DNA from 2 places in the Shewanella sp. SR44-4 genome. Region 2 is predicted to be linked to the other one. Evidence: predicted binding sites of a transcription regulator. Region 2 holds the regulator's gene; the other holds the start of a gene.

Region 1 (8,188 bases), on a different contig from region 2:
GGTCACTTTAATCATCGCTTGGGCGTAATTGGTTGCCCCTTGTTGCCGTTGAGTTAAGTTGTAATAGAAAGAGGGCGTATTACCGCCAACAACCCATGTAGCTGCAATAATATCGTCAATCTGTTGCAGCTTTTTATCAATCAGTTTGACCTGCTCGAGAGTGTTATCAATACTGACATGAGGTGCCAGGTAGACTTCAATTTGGAACATGTCGCGATCAGACGGAGGGAAAAATTGTTCAGTCATTTTGCCCGCGGCAAAAAAGCCAGCTATCGGTAATATTCCAATTACGATGGCGGTCAGTATTGGCCGAGATAACGCAAACTGTAAACTGGCGGTAAATGCTTGGCTAATTCTTGGGAATGCCATCCCTTGCTGATACCAAGCCGTTGGTTTTTCACTGCGACTGAATCGACCCGCAAGGCCAGCAATAATGGTATGAGAAATAATATATGAGCCGAGTAAGGCGAACATGACCGAAATGGCAATGCCACCCACAAACTCACCCGCAGCTCCAGGCATTAATACAATAGGTGCAAAGGCTAGCATGGTGGTAATAGTCGACCCTGCTAGTGGTAGCCATAAATGGTGTAAGGTTTTTGATACCGCTTCCAGTTTGCTCATACCTTGTTGACGGCGTTGCGCAATGGCATCAACAATCACAATCGCGTTATCGACCATAATCCCCAGCGCAACCACTAAACCTGTTACCGACATTTGGTGGATCGGTAGTCCAGTATATTTCATGCAGGTGAGGGTAAATAATGCGGTTAATGGTAATGATATCGCCACAATCACTGCATTGCGCAGTCCTAATGTTAGCATCAGAACCACTAAAATAATCACAAATCCTTGTAGCAGATTAATCACCAAGTCACCTAATCGATCACTGGTATAGCTTTGTTGGTCGAATAACCATTGCACCTTAATATTGGCCGGTAAATTAGCTGAAAAATCATCTATGGCGCTGCTTACATGCTGTTGCCACACATCGACTCGATTATTGTTGAGCATGCGTGCAGACACCAAAACGCCTTGCTGACTGTCGATTAAAGCGATACTCGATGCCGGAGTCTTGGCTTGGCGGCTAATATTGGCCACATCCCCTAAGCGAATAATTTGACCATAGTCGTCTACTTTTAACGGCACTTGGCGGATACGATTCTGCGAATCTAACTCACCAGAGACTTCAACTAAGGCTCTAAATTGGCTGTTATTAACTTCACCGGCTGAAATTTTGCTGTCGGCATTATTTAAAATAGCGGCAATACTGGCGGGGGTTAAATGCAATTGACTGATTTTATTGCCATCTAGCTCAACTAAAATCTCTTCTTGTGGTGCGCCATAAAGTTTAACAAAATCAGTACCACTGAGCAGTCTTAGACGGCTTTGTAATTCTTTGGCATAACGATTTAGAATATCGGTTCTTACAGGGCTATCGTCAGCCCAAACAAGTCCTAAAATGGCGGTATTGGCATAACCTAGTTGATCATCTAATACACTATTTTGTGCTTCTACTGGCAACAATGATTTACTGTCGGCGATAAGATCTCGAGCGCGCGACCACACCGGATCCGTCTCTGTGACCGTGTCTTTTAATTCTAGCTGGATAACCGAAATCCCGGGGCGAGAGGTCGACTGGACTAGCTTTAAATCTTCTAAACGGCGTAATTGATTCTCTAATACCTCAGTCACAAGTGCTTCAACCCGCTCTGCAGATGCACCAGGGTATTGAGTGATAACAGACGAAAATCGGTTAGTAATATGTGGATCTTCGGTGCGAGGTAGGCTTGAAATGGCACCTAATCCGGCAACAATTAATAATGCGATAAATAAACTGGTTAGGCGGCCATTTTCTAAAAATGCTTTAATCATAATGCCCCCGTTTTCTCAGCTTGAGCGAGAGTGACTTTCTGGTTAACGACCAATTTATGTAATCCTTGCGATACAATTAAATCGGTTGGTTTTATGGCACCTTGAATATACGCTTGTTGTTCATTGGTATAGATAATCTCTACATCGCGGCGCTCAATGGTATAAAAACCTTGCTCAGCCTCAACTAAGGCAAACACGTTCCATAATCCGCGCACGCCATCGGTTAATGCCGACATAGGCACCCAATAACCAAGTGCTTGCACGTCTTGTTGATACGCCAAATAAGCTATTTCGCCATTGATCACTCTGGCTGAGTCGGGCAAATGAATACGCAACTGAACCGTGCGACTAATGGTATTGACCTCGGCACTAATACCGGCAATTTTAGCGATAAAGGTTTGCTTACCTACACGGACATCTACCATCTGCTCGGCGGTTAACTGCTGTGCGATATCAATGGGTACTCCAATATAAGCCACAGGCTGACTGTTACCAACTAAGGTGAAAACCGGACTGCCTAGCGCAATCACTTCGCCGATATTATGAAAACGTTGACTGATTTTTCCATTGAATGGGGCCATTAAGGTTGATTTTTCAATTTTCAAATTGGTCGCACTTAAGCTGGCTTCTATACGCTTTTGGTTTGCTTGTAAGCTAATAACTTGTTGCTGGGTTTCATCGAGTTGCTGCTCAGACACATAGTTTTGTTGTTTCAACTTTAGAGTACGGGCTAAGGTGCTTTTTGCTAAATCTATATCCGCTTGAGTTTGCAATAAACTGGCTTGTAATTGCTGCTTTTCTGCGGTTAATAAATCAGTATCAAGCTGCGCTAATATTTGTCCTTTGCTCACAGTATCGCCACTGTCGACTAGGATATTATTCAGTTTACCCGCAAGCTCAAAGCCAATTCCGGTGGTATTGGCCGAGCGAATCGTACCCGTATAAGTTTGCATGTGTTGATAACGGTCGCTTAATGATAAAGGCTGTGACAATACCGTTTGGTACTCAGTTGTTTGTGAATGCTCTTTTACCTCAGAGCCACAACCGCCTAATGAGATTAAGCTTAAACCTAGCGCCCAGTATCGAATGATTGGGGTGAATGTCTTTGACGCGTACATAAGTTTATTCCTTGCAAAGCAATATATTGTGCCAATGTTGATTTATCTTAAAAACCAGTGTTAATAACAATAAGCGAACTCATTAACCGCAAATCGTGACTTGTAACTTAAATGTTAACTAGACTCGGTAGTCTAGTTTTATAAAACTAGACTGTCCAGTCTATTTTTAGTTACTATAACGCTAAATAATGAGTAGTAACGCTGACACTCGATTGTGCTTAATGGGTTAATTTACGGAACCAACATGACAAAAAAACACACATCGCTTAATAACATCGAACAGGTTAGTTTGAGCCGCAGTGAGCAAAAGCGGGCTCAAGTACTTGAGTCTGCGATTGACCTTTTTTGCCATCAGGGTTTTCCTAATACCAGCATGGACGAAGTGGCAAAACATGCCGGTGTATCAAAACAAACCGTTTACTCTCATTTTGGTTCCAAAGATGATTTGTTTGTTTCCGCGATTGAGTCTAAATGTGTTGTGCATCAACTCACTGGCGAAGCTTTAATTGATGCAGCAAATCCACAACGGGTTATTTTGCAGTTTGCTCTGCAATTTGGTGAAATGATTGTTAGCAAAGAAACAATGACAGTATTTAAAACTTGCGTAGCTCAAGCAGACACTCACCCAGAAGTGTCTAGATTGTTTTATGACGCAGGTCCCAAGCACGTACTCGGACTGATTAGAAATTACTTAAAAAAGGTCAATGAACATGGCGAATACTTTTTTGAAAATCCGCACGAAAGCGCAGTTAGATTGTGTTTAATGTTATTTGGCGAACTAAAATTACGTTTAGAGCTAGGATTAGAGATAGGTGATTTACTGACAACTAGGCAACAATATTTACAAGATACTGCCGAGATGTTTTTGCGAGCCCACCAAGTAGACGTAAAATAAGCCAATAAAAGTTGAACTTAATTGGCGCGATAACAGTATTATCGTAATTAAACTAAGGTGCTATTAACCCAACGTGCTATTAAGCCAAGGTGCAGTTAAGCCAAGTTAATAGCTAACTTATCTCATTATTTGAAGGGAAGCAGATTGATATGACGCTTTATAACGTTAACGTAATTCAGCCAAAATCATTGAGTACATCAGCTTTGTCAATTTTGCTAGCATCGGGACTGTTGTTAAGTCAGCATGCTTTAGCAGCGCCAGAACGTTCACCATTTTCGCTCACTGTGGCTCGTACATCAACGGGTACCGCTAATGTTGGGGCTGATAGCAATAACCCTAATCAGTTACAACGTGATGCTTGGAAGACCAGTTTTTCGGCCAGCATGCCACTCAATCGTCAGTGGTCAATTGGGGCAAATCTAGGCTACGATAATCTCGATTACGACTGGGATATGAACCAAAACACTCTGTTACGCAGCAGTACTGAACCTTGGTCAACCATACATCAGTACAGTGCTGGTTTATCGTTATCTTACCGTCTTGATAATCATTGGATGTTTCTTATAGCCCCCAAACTGCAATACGCCTATGCCGATACTGCATCATCTTCAAATGCGCAAAGTTATGGTGTCGTTGCCTCGGGCATGTACCGCTTTGATTCCGGCAATATGCTCGGCTTTGGTGTTGCATACTTAAATGATATTTCAGAAGTGCGCACCGTACCTTACTTAGCCGTGCGTTGGCAGATAAACGAGAAGTGGGTACTTGCTAACCCGTTCCAAGCTGGTTTTAGTGGTCCTGCAGGATTAGAGTTAAGTTATCAGTATAACCGTGACTGGAGTTTCGGTGTGGGTAGCTCAATGCGAACAGAACGTTTTTTAATTGCTGATGATGACAAAACCATTGAAGTAGAAGAATGGGTAGGCTTTGCTCGCGCAGGCTGGCAAGCAACTAGTAATGTTAGCCTTAATGCGTACGCAGGTTATTATTTTGGTGGCGAAATGGAGTTAAGTTACCCAGACGTTACGGAAGACATGGAAAACCAAGCAGCATTAGGTTTAGTGTTTAAACTGACGTTTTAATGATAAGTGTTAACCTAATATAATAAAAATGCCGCTGATATCAGCGGCATTTTTATATCAACAAGTTAGCGTAAACGTTCAATTAAAAGTAAGTAACTTCTTTTACGCGTTTAGGACGATTTTGTTGTTCGTACAACTGCCATACTTGTTTAAAGTCCAGAGCTAGCTCCGTGACATAAAACTCACCAGAAGGGTAGGTCTTAACCACTTTAGCGCCGCGAATAATACCACTCACGCTAGATTTAACGTTGTCGTCAGTTAGTAACCATTCACTTACGTCGCTATTAGCCGAAATTTTTTGTCCATATACTTGCTCAGCCAACTCTCGGTAAGCGGCAATTTTTGAAGCTTGCATCGCCATTAAAATACGATGTGATGGCTCTTTACTGGGCTGAGTCGCCAACGGGGCATAACCAATTGCCGTTAGCGTTGGGAACGAGGCTGGCGCTTCGGTTTCCCACTGAACATATTTATCTTTGCTCACACAGCCAGTGAGCAGCAATAGCATAATTAACATCAACGACTTCATAGCTTATCTCCTAATACGGTGTAACGACTGTCGCCCTTATTCTCGTGGCGATACAGTAAACCATTGCGTGATTCAATGAGTTCAGAGGGTTGTAAATAACCCGACAAACTCGATGCTGCCACAAATGATTGCACCGCTGAAAGGACGCGATTATTGGTCACATTAACCACTCGGCCGTTAAACACAATTCCTTCAGGGGTGAGGGTCATGGTTGACACTAATACGTGTGAAACCGGTAAATCTGCACGTAACAGTTCCCAGTTGCGGCTCAACATAAACTCGCCTTGTTCTGTGGCGCGCAAATTTGTCGCCACATTTAAATCGACTAAGTTAAATTCATGAGCGTGGAATGCCGCGAGTAATCCTTGTTGTAACTGTAATGCTAATTCATTGGTTGCATTTAAATTACTGGTCATCACTGGCGTAGAAATCAGCAGTGGTTGATCTGGGCGCAAGGCGTCGTTTTGTAACACTAACTCGTTAACTAACTTTTCTGCCCACACATTCACCTGGCCTTTGGGTGATATCCCCGCAGCCTGAATATCATAAGCCAGTTTATCGTGATAAACCTCATCTTCGTCGACGGTTTTGACAAATTTACCGTTATTACTAAAGGCAAGGTTATTGGCAGCATTAGGCGTTTGGGTGCATGCCGCTAACGATAACGACGCAAGCATGACCGTGGAGATAAAAAGCCTGTTAATCATAATAATTCCTCTAACAAATAATGCCGCTAGTCTTGGTATAAATGAGTCATTTAATCGCCTTGTCCATCGATAACTAAGGCCAATTATGTACTCTTTATTATTGGTGTCTTTATATCGGCAAATGCGTTCAAAGCTTTACTGTAATAGTGCAACATCGAAAATAACCACTAATATAGTGAGTCGGCACAATTTTTGCTTTGATTAAAATAGAGTAAGCTGAATTTACACAATTGTGCAAAATAGACGATTTTTTGACATTAGGACATTGTATGTTGATCCGACACAGCCCTGTTATCCGAACAAAAACCTTTAATCACCTTGCCGTAATAGCAATGCTATGCGTGAGTGCATTGTGTGTAACGTCGTCGGTATTGGCTGAACAAATTGAAGTAACTGGTAAGGCTAAAATCGTGAATGGCGATATAGATAAAGCCCGTGAAGACGCTATAAGCCAAGCATTAAATTACGCCAGTTTAAAAGCCGGGGTTAACTTTTCCAGCGAACAACAAGTCAACCAAGGTCGGCTTACTCAAGATACCTTTCAAATTCAGCGGATGGGATCGGCCAATAACGTTGAATTAATGAGTGAAATGATCAGCCAACACACCATCACCGTGGTATTACAGCTTGAACTCAGCGAACAAGAACCTAACGTTCAATGTAAAAGCCAATCACTTAAAGCCGCGATTATGTTGCCACAAGCCTATTTACAAGAACGCGAACAGTTGCGTTATGGTCAATTAGCTCACTTTGAAGAGCGGATCACCGAGCAATTAGGTAAAGCTATCAATGCACAGTCGCGATACAGTTTTGCACGACTACATGCCGATGAAAAAATTGATAACATCAATCAACTGGTCAACTTTAAAGGATATCGTATTCCCAGTTGGTTAGGCGAAATCACCGACAGCCAATATCTGCTGCAACCTGAAATCATTGATATTTCGACCGAACCTGCTCAAAGCAGTTATATGGGCTTTGTCGAGGATGATCCGTTAAGACAGTTTATATTTAAATTAACCCTTTACCACGGGATCAGCGGTGAAGTGGTGTGGTCAGAATCATTCGCCACCTCAGCGCCTTGGGAATTTGAAAGACAAGAAATCGTCTCACCTGCTAACCAGCGCTTTTGGCGGTCATCTTATGGTCAGGCGATCAGCGATATTTTACAGCAAAGCGTGATGTCGCTGGATAAGCAGTTAAACTGTCGTCCATTATTAGGCCAAATTGTCGCCAGGCAAGGGGATCGTATTATCATCAATTTAGGCCGTAAAAATGGCGTTAAAATGGGTGATAAGTTCCAAATCGTATTACAAAAGAATATCCCAGACAGATTTAATTCCATGCGTGCCATCGCCACTAAAAGTCGTGCCAATGTGGTTATCGAACAAGTTACCGAAGACAGCTCAACCGCAATATTCGACGGCATCGACAGTGCAGATAATATTCAAGTAAATGATATTGCGATTAAGAATTAATGATTAGCTCTAAGAAGTTAATAATTCAGACTCAAGAGCTAAGTGCTAAGTGCTAAGTGCTAAGTGCTAAGAGTAAGGCGATTATGAATTAGTTGGTTATTAATCAAGCAATTAAATATAAAAGGTTTAATTCGATTATAAACTCAGTATAATCACTGGGTCTCTCTATAGCTCAACAGGATAGAGCAGCCGCCTCCTAAGCGGCCGATCGGGGTTCGAGTCCCTGTGGGGAGACCATAACACCTCTTTTTATTTTAAATATCAAGCACTTAATAAAATCGTCAAAAGTTGTGCCGCCTATGTGCCGCCTCTGGAAACCACTTTTTTGGAATTTTTTTTTAAGCATTCTTCAACACTCCGCTTTTCGATAGTTTGAACCCAATCATGGACATTTAAGCGTATTTCCAATAGTTTTCTATTAAAGCTAAAACATGGAAGTATTGTGTAATGAACCTCAATAAAGAGTCTAACCAACAAACTAAACCTCACAAGTCTGAAGTCGAT
Region 2 (8,188 bases):
ATAATCTCTTCAGGTAATCCAGAATGCTCTCTTAATGCAAACGCGACATTATCGAAAACATTAAGGTCAGTAAACATTGCACCACTTTGAAATAGCATACTCATGCGCTTACGCAATTCAAACAGATCTTTGCGTTTAAGCTTATGTATATCATGGCCATCGAATAAAACTTGCCCACTGTTGGGGGTTAACTGTCCGCCAATCAATTTCAATAGGGTGGTTTTACCGATACCGCTGGGCCCCATGATAGCGGTTACTTTACCTTTGAGAATCGATAAAGAAATATCTTCATAAATCACGTGTGAACCATGGCTAAATGCTAAATGGTTAACTTCGACCAAAGGTTTATTACTTGATTTGCTCATATCAGACATTGGCGTTGAGGAGATAACAGCCTTCCTTGCTTTAAGTTGAAGAGTAAATTGTACTGTAATTGTCGATTAAGCGACAACTATATCCATATCAACACGCTTCATTACCAGAGCAATTACTGTGCAATGCTTTCAATTTGATAGAAATCCAGCGAAAATAGTCGTTAATTAAATACTACTATCGGAATCACATGCTAGTTAATATCCTAATGTTAGTTGTTGGCCTTGCTGTTTTAGTTTGGAGTGCGGATAGATTTGTCTATGGGGCGGCGGCATTTGCCCGCAACTTAGGCTTACCTCCGATGTTAATTGGACTCACCATTGTTGCTATGGGTAGCTCTGCACCTGAAATGTTTGTTGCGGCCACCGCATCAATGGATGGCATGCGTGATACCGCCATTGGTAACGTATTGGGCTCAAACATTGCTAACATTACCTTAATTTTAGGATTAACAGCCTTACTAGGTGCCATTAGCTTAGATTCGAAGACCTTAAAACGCGAAATACCTATCATGCTTGCTGCTACGGTATTTGCCGGTTACACCTTGCATGATAATGTGTTGACACAAACAGAAGGTATCATGCTTATTGCATTACTTTTGTTGTTGATGGGATATTTCATTTGGCAAGCTACTCATGACAAAACCCCAGACAGCTTAGATGATAAACTTGAATCTGAGATCCCTAAAAATGTGCCAACCTTTCATGCTATCATTTGGCTGGTCGTCGGTATTATATTGCTCCCCCTATCAGCAAGTTGGATGGTCGATGGCGCTGTAGGTATTGCAACGTTTTATGGGTTGTCAGATCTTGTGATTGGCTTAACCATTATCGCAGTAGGAACCAGCCTACCAGAATTAGCGGCCTGTATTGCTGGAGTATTAAAAAAAGAACACGACCTTGTCATTGGTAACATTGTTGGGTCTAACTTATTTAACATTCTTGCGGTACTGGCACTACCAGGATTGATCTCCCCTGGTGAAATAGATGCTTCAGCCAGTGGAAGAGACTTCTATATGGTATTAGGCACCAGTGCAGCATTAGCCGTTTTAGTATTATCCAGTGGCGCTAAGCAACAACTTACTCGCTGGCATGGCGCACTATTATTAATCACCTTTATTGCGTACCAAATTGTTGTCTTTCAGTCGCATTAGATTGGAGCATGAAGGTAAAGTATTAAGCTAACAGAGAGAGTCGTATGGTAAATCACACTCAATTTCGTCAATGGGGTCGTAAAGTCATTGATATAGAAAAAGCTGCCTTAGATAATTTATATCAATATGTAGACTCGGTTGAGTTTGACCAAGCATGTCAATTGATCATGCAGTGTAAAGGTAAAGTGATTGTCATGGGGATGGGCAAATCAGGTCATATTGGTAACAAAATATCCGCGACCTTTGCCAGTACCGGCACACCGGCATTTTTTGTTCACCCTGGTGAAGCCAGTCATGGTGATTTGGGCGCATTAGCCAAAAATGACATTGTACTCGCCATTTCCAACTCTGGTGAATCAAGCGAAATACTGACATTAATGCCTGTTATCCAACGTATGGGTGTACCAGTGATTGCGGTGACCGGTAAACCAGACTCCAATATGGCGCGTTTATCCAAAATCCATTTATGCATTCAAGTGCAAGAAGAAGCATGTCCATTAGGATTAGCACCCACTTCCAGCACCACTGCAACACTTGCTATGGGCGATGCATTAGCCATTGCTTTATTACAAGCAAAAGGTTTTACTCGTGATGACTTTGCCTTATCACACCCTGGTGGCTCTCTTGGAAGAAAATTACTTCTAAAAGTCGACGATGTCATGCATAAAGACGATGATTTACCGATCGTCAATGATGATATTTGTATTACTGAGGCACTTTATGAAATATCTAAAAAGGGCCTTGGCATGACGGCAGTAGTCGACCATGCCAATAAACTTGTGGGCATTTTTACCGATGGTGATTTACGCCGGGTTATCGATGCAGACGTGAATCTTCGAATCACTCCTATTGCCCAGGTTATGACCGAAAATTGTGTTACCTGCCCTGCGGGGATTTTAGCCGCACAAGCACTGCAAATCATGGATGAAAAGAGCATCAACGGACTGATTGTCGTTAATGAAAAACATCAACCGATCGGAGCATTAAACATGCTCGATATGGTTAAAGCTGGAGTCATTTAATCATGTCAGAATCAACCTCGTTTCACCAAGGATTTTACGGCCCTGTCAGCAATGATATTTGGCAACGAGCTCAAAAAATCAAACTGTTAATCTGTGATGTCGATGGAGTATTTTCAGATGGACGTATTTACCTCAGTAATGCAGGTGAAGAACTCAAAGCGTTCCATACTCGTGACGGTTATGGTGTGCGTTCTTTGCTTACCAGTGGTATCCATGTTGCCGTGATAACAGGACGTAAATCCAAGATTGTTGAAAACCGCATGACGGCATTAGGTGTAACACATATTTATCAAGGTATTGATAATAAATTTGAGCCTTTTGAGCAATTATTGTCGCTCTATAATGTGACTGCTGATGAAGTGGCTTACATTGGCGATGACATGGTAGACCTACCTGTAATGAAAGCCGTAGGACTAGCCGTTTGTGTCGGTGATGGTCATCCGTTTGTCAAACAACAGTGCCATATGACAACCACCCTCAATGGTGGCCACGGCGCACTGCGTGAACTCACCGATTTATTACTATTAAGCCAAGATAAATTTGCCAGTGCTCATGGTATGAGTATATGAGTAGAGTCACGCTAGGTATTATTGCTTTTTTTGGGCTTGCTTTTATATTGTACTGGCAAGCACAAGTAAAACGCAGTGAAATGGATGCGGTACAAATACGCGGTATTGAGCGCCCAGATTTTGTTGCAGATAACCTACGCACTACAGAATTCAACCAACTAGGTTTCGTCGAAAGTCGAGTCAGCGCCGAACACATGGAGCATTACGCCTCAAGTGACATCACTCACTTTACCAAACCTATTTACCTCATTTACCCTGAAAACGGTAAAGCACAATGGCAATTAAGTGCAGACCGTGGGCAATTGAATAAAAATACCAGCAAAGTCACATTAGAAAATAATGTTATTATTGATGCCATTGATATAGAAGAACCCCTGCAGTCACTGAGTACCCAAGCTATTTCGGTGGATTTAACCACTATGATAGGATCCTCACAAGAGATGGTGTACATCAAAGGTAAAGGGTTTATTATTCAAGGTTTAGGCCTACATGCTGACTTGAATTCGCAAAAATTATCGCTACTAAGCCAGGTAGAAGGAACATATGAGCCACATTAATCGTCTCCACACTCGCGCCAATGTTATGTTATTAAGTAGCATACTTTGTATATTGAGTTTGCCTGCCATAGCGAAACAAGGGGATCTGAAACAAGAATTGAAAATCGCTTCAGTCAGTCAGTCTGCCGACATTAAGAATAATCAAATTGTTTTTAATGGTCCGGTAACGATTGTCCAAGGCACGATTAATATCAATGCAGATCAGTTACGGGCGTTTACCCCTGAAAACACCACCAGCAAGAGATTAATTGCTACTGGCACCCCAGCTACATTTTCACAAGAATTAGATGACGGTAAAATTGGTACCGCAAGTGCTAACGAAATTAGCTATGACCTTGCCACTACTACACTCACATTGACTGGCAACGCCAAATTGGATCAATCTGGTAGCCAGGTTACCGGTAATAAAATCAAGTACAACATCAGTGCTCAAGAGCTGATTGCCGAAAGTACTGGTACAGGACAAGATCGGGTAATCACCATCATTCAACCAGAGAATTTCCAAGACGAGTCAGCGCCAAAGCAAAAACTCCCTGAAATTCCTGTTAACAAGCAGATCAAACCATGACCCAAATTACCTTAACCGCTGAAAATCTAGCTAAAAGCTATAAAGCTCGTCAAGTTGTTAAAGATGTGAGCTTAACGGTTAAAACCGGCCAAATTGTCGGTCTTTTAGGCCCTAATGGTGCAGGTAAAACCACCACCTTTTATATGGTTGTCGGCTTAGTAAAAAGCGATAAAGGCCGAATATTGATTGACGATGACGACCTTACTGCCGATCCAATGCATTTGCGCGCCCGCAAAGGTATAGGTTACTTACCACAAGAAGCCAGTATTTTCCGCAAGCTCACCGTTTACGACAACATAATGGCCGTACTGCAAACTCGCAAAGAGCTCAGCACAGACCAACGTATTGAACAGCTTGAGCACCTACTCGAAGAGTTCCACATTACTCACATACGCGACAGCCAAGGTATGTCGTTATCGGGTGGTGAACGTCGTCGAGTTGAAATTGCGCGCGCTTTAGCTGCTAATCCAAAATTTATTTTGCTTGATGAGCCCTTTGCTGGTGTTGATCCTATTTCGGTCATCGACATTAAAAAAATCATCCAACAACTTAAAAATCGCGGTTTAGGGGTATTAATTACCGACCATAACGTACGTGAAACGCTAGACGTTTGTGAGCGAGCCTATATCGTCAGCCAGGGTAATTTAATTGCCGAAGGCACACCTGATGAGATATTAAGTAATCAACAAGTTCGAGCTGTGTACTTAGGTGAACAATTCAAGCTATAGTTACTTTACTGGCCTTTTAGTCTAGCTAACTCATTTCATTGAACGATACCTAAACAACGTTAAATGTCATTGATGTTTATGGCAATCCATTATAGTTCGAGATTGTCATTTTTATGGAAAATCATCTAGGGATAAGCGGTAAATGAAAGCGTCACTCCAACTTAAAATGGGTCAACACTTAACCATGACCCCACAATTGCAGCAAGCCATTCGCTTACTGCAATTATCGTCATTGGAGCTACAGCAGGAAATCCAACAAGCATTAGATTCAAATCCATTGCTTGAAATAGAAGATGAGTTTTCTGAAGCAAAAGACTCCTTAAAAGAAAACCGCGACCAAGCGGATACAGACTTTAGTGACAACAGTATTGTTAATGTCGAAAAAGACACTTCCACCGTCGACATAACAGAATCCATGACCAAAGAAACCATGGATGATTTAGCCATGGATACCACATGGGATGAAGTATACACAGCCTCACCTATGTCAGGTTCAGGCAGTGCAAGCATGCGCGATGACGACATGCCCTTTCAAGGTGAAACCACCGAAGGTCTGTACGAACACTTAGAATGGCAAAAAAATCTCACTCCATTTTCAGACACCGATCTCGCCATTGCCACCGCCATTATTGATGCCATTGATGAACGCGGTTATCTAACCCAAAGTACCGAAGATATTCTCGAAGCCATGGGTGATGAAAATGTGGAACTCGATGAGGTTGAGGCGGTATTAAAACGCGTTCAACACTTTGATCCTGTGGGTGTTGCAGCACGTGATTTAAGCGAATGCCTATTTATTCAATTAGCGCAATACTCTAACGACACACCCCATATCGATAATGCCCGTTTGTTAATTAAAGGCTATTTAGAGTTAATTGCTGGCCGTGATTTCAGATTATTGATGCGTAAAACAAAACTAAAAGAAAATGAGTTACGTGACGCAATCACTCTAATCCAGACACTCAATCCTCGTCCGGGCTTATTAATTACCCCCATGGATGATGAATACGTGATTCCCGATGTCACAGTATTAAAGAAAAATGGCCGTTGGGTAGTAGAGTTAAACCCAGACAACATGCCTAAAATTGGTGTTAATCAGCAATATGCAGCCATGGCTAGAGGCAGTAAAAACCCGTCGGATAGTCAATTTATTCGAGGCCATCTGCAAGAGGCTAAATGGTTTATTAAAAGTATTGAAAGCCGTAATGATACTTTACTTAAAGTGGCAAATTGCATTGTGCAATTTCAGCAAGGCTTTTTTGAATATGGCGAAGAAGCCATGAAGCCTATGGTGCTCAATGATATCGCTGAAGCCGTAGAAATGCATGAATCGACCATTTCACGAGTCACCACACAAAAATATATGCACACCCCTCGTGGCTTATTTGAACTAAAATACTTCTTCTCTAGCCATGTCAGTACTGACGATGGCGGGGAATGCTCATCAACGGCCATTCGTGCTTTTATCAAAAAGCTGGTTGCCGCAGAAAACCAGAAAAAACCACTGAGTGACAGTAAAATGGCTCAGCTTCTGGCAGAACAGGGCATAAACGTTGCTCGTCGTACGATAGCAAAATACCGTGAAGCAATGATGATCCCGCCCTCAAACCAACGTAAGAGTTTATAACCTACTAGGCAATGGAGGATTTTTTATGCAAATAAGTCTGACTGGACGTCATGTCGAAATAACAGAATCTTTACGTGAATACATCCACAGTAAATTTTCAAAGCTTGAACGACACTTCGATCAGATCCATAATGTACACGTTGTGCTCAATGTAGAAAAATTACAACAAAAAGCAGAAGCCAAAATCAACATTAATGGCGCAGAAATTTTTGCAATGTCAGAAAGTACTGATATGTATGCTGCAATAGACGCCCTGATCGATAAACTCGACCGTCAGGTAATTAAACACAAAGAGAAGAATACAAAACACTAACGATGGAACTTTGTACCATTCTGCAGCCGGAATGCACTACCTGTGCCACACCGGGCAGTAAGAAAAAAGTACTGGAACTCATCAGCAATTTAGTCGCTGCCCAGTACCCAACCCTGTCTTCGCAAGAGGTTTTTGAAAGCCTGTTAGCGAGAGAGAAAATGGGTAGCACAGGTATAGGAAATGGCATTGCGATACCTCATGGTAGATTAACGACCATCGATCACCCTATCGCGATATTTATTAAATGTGAAGAAGCCATTGCCTTTGATGCAATCGATAAGCAACCCGTGGATCTTTTATTTGCTTTGTTAGTCCCTGCAGACCAGTGCCAACAACATTTAGGCACGTTATCGAGCATGGCCCAAAAGTTAAGCGATAAGCAAATATTGAAACAGCTTCGTAAAACTCACGACGCAACAGAACTTTATCAGGTTATTACTGCATGAAACTAGTTATAGTATCGGGACGTTCAGGCTCAGGGAAATCCGTTGCCCTGAGAGTATTAGAAGACCTAGGATATTATTGTGTTGATAATTTGCCTTTACCACTCATTGGCACATTATTAGCCCAGCTTAAAGGCAGTAATGATTTGGTTGCGATTAGCGTTGATGTTCGTAACATTGCAGAACAAGGTAAAGTGCTTCAAGACCAATTGGCACTACTTCAAAATGACACTGAAATTATCAGTTTCTTTTTAAATTCCAATGACAAAGTATTGCTTAAACGTTACAGCGAAACACGTCGATTACACCCGTTATCTAAAAATCATATTTCACTGCAAGAAGCGATAAAACTAGAAGGCCGTTTACTTGAGCCTATCGCAAAAATTGTTGATCACTATATCGACACTTCTGCGCTAAATATCTACGAATTAAGCGACCAAGTTAGGCAAATATTATTAGGCAGTGTTGATAAAGAGTTAGTGATTAACTTTGAATCTTTTGGCTTTAAACACGGCATGCCGACAGAAGCAGATTTTATGTTTGATGTACGCTTTTTACCCAACCCACATTGGGAAATAGAACTGCGTCCATTTACGGGTTTAGACGAGCCCGTACAAGAATTTTTAGGTCGTCAGCCATTAGTTAATAAATTTATTTGGCAAATTGAAAACCTATTTGAAACTTGGATGCCGCATTTAGAACGTAACAATCGCAGTTACCTTACCATCGCGATTGGTTGTACTGGTGGTCAGCACCGTTCGGTATATATTGCAGATCAATTAGCAAAACGATTTCGACAAGGCAGTAAACACACAGTTAATGCTCGCCACAGAGAA

What was found. Region 2 encodes sigma-54, which starts transcription at its own class of promoters, with help from an activator protein. Its sites were predicted from a motif close to GTTGGCACGNNNNTNGNNT; they were not measured.
Region 1: H5125_RS07715 (flagellar assembly protein FlgT) is a predicted target of sigma-54. The motif match lies at 6,386-6,404, and genes of this name have one in related genera.

Annotation. Positions count from the first base shown of each region.
Region 1 is NZ_JACJDU010000012.1:627-8,814, reverse strand. It holds gene H5125_RS07745 (efflux RND transporter permease subunit) at 1-1,875, opposite strand, end outside; gene H5125_RS07740 (efflux RND transporter periplasmic adaptor subunit) at 1,872-2,993, opposite strand; gene H5125_RS07735 (TetR/AcrR family transcriptional regulator) at 3,238-3,888, shown strand; gene H5125_RS07730 (DUF6268 family outer membrane beta-barrel protein) at 4,038-4,970, shown strand; gene H5125_RS07725 (LPP20 family lipoprotein) at 5,053-5,499, opposite strand; gene H5125_RS07720 (FlgO family outer membrane protein) at 5,496-6,206, opposite strand; gene H5125_RS07715 (flagellar assembly protein FlgT) at 6,476-7,684, shown strand; tRNA gene H5125_RS07710 (tRNA-Arg) at 7,846-7,921, shown strand; gene H5125_RS07705 (hypothetical protein) at 8,132-8,188, shown strand, end outside.
Region 2 is NZ_JACJDU010000001.1:58,940-67,127, reverse strand. It holds gene H5125_RS00275 (ATP-binding cassette domain-containing protein) at 1-374, opposite strand, end outside; gene H5125_RS00270 (calcium/sodium antiporter) at 563-1,525, shown strand; gene H5125_RS00265 (KpsF/GutQ family sugar-phosphate isomerase) at 1,570-2,547, shown strand; gene kdsC (3-deoxy-manno-octulosonate-8-phosphatase KdsC) at 2,550-3,116, shown strand; gene lptC (LPS export ABC transporter periplasmic protein LptC) at 3,113-3,673, shown strand; gene lptA (lipopolysaccharide transport periplasmic protein LptA) at 3,660-4,241, shown strand; gene lptB (LPS export ABC transporter ATP-binding protein) at 4,238-4,969, shown strand; gene H5125_RS00240 (RNA polymerase factor sigma-54) at 5,112-6,596, shown strand; gene hpf (ribosome hibernation promoting factor) at 6,622-6,909, shown strand; gene ptsN (PTS IIA-like nitrogen regulatory protein PtsN) at 6,912-7,355, shown strand; gene rapZ (RNase adapter RapZ) at 7,352-8,188, shown strand, end outside.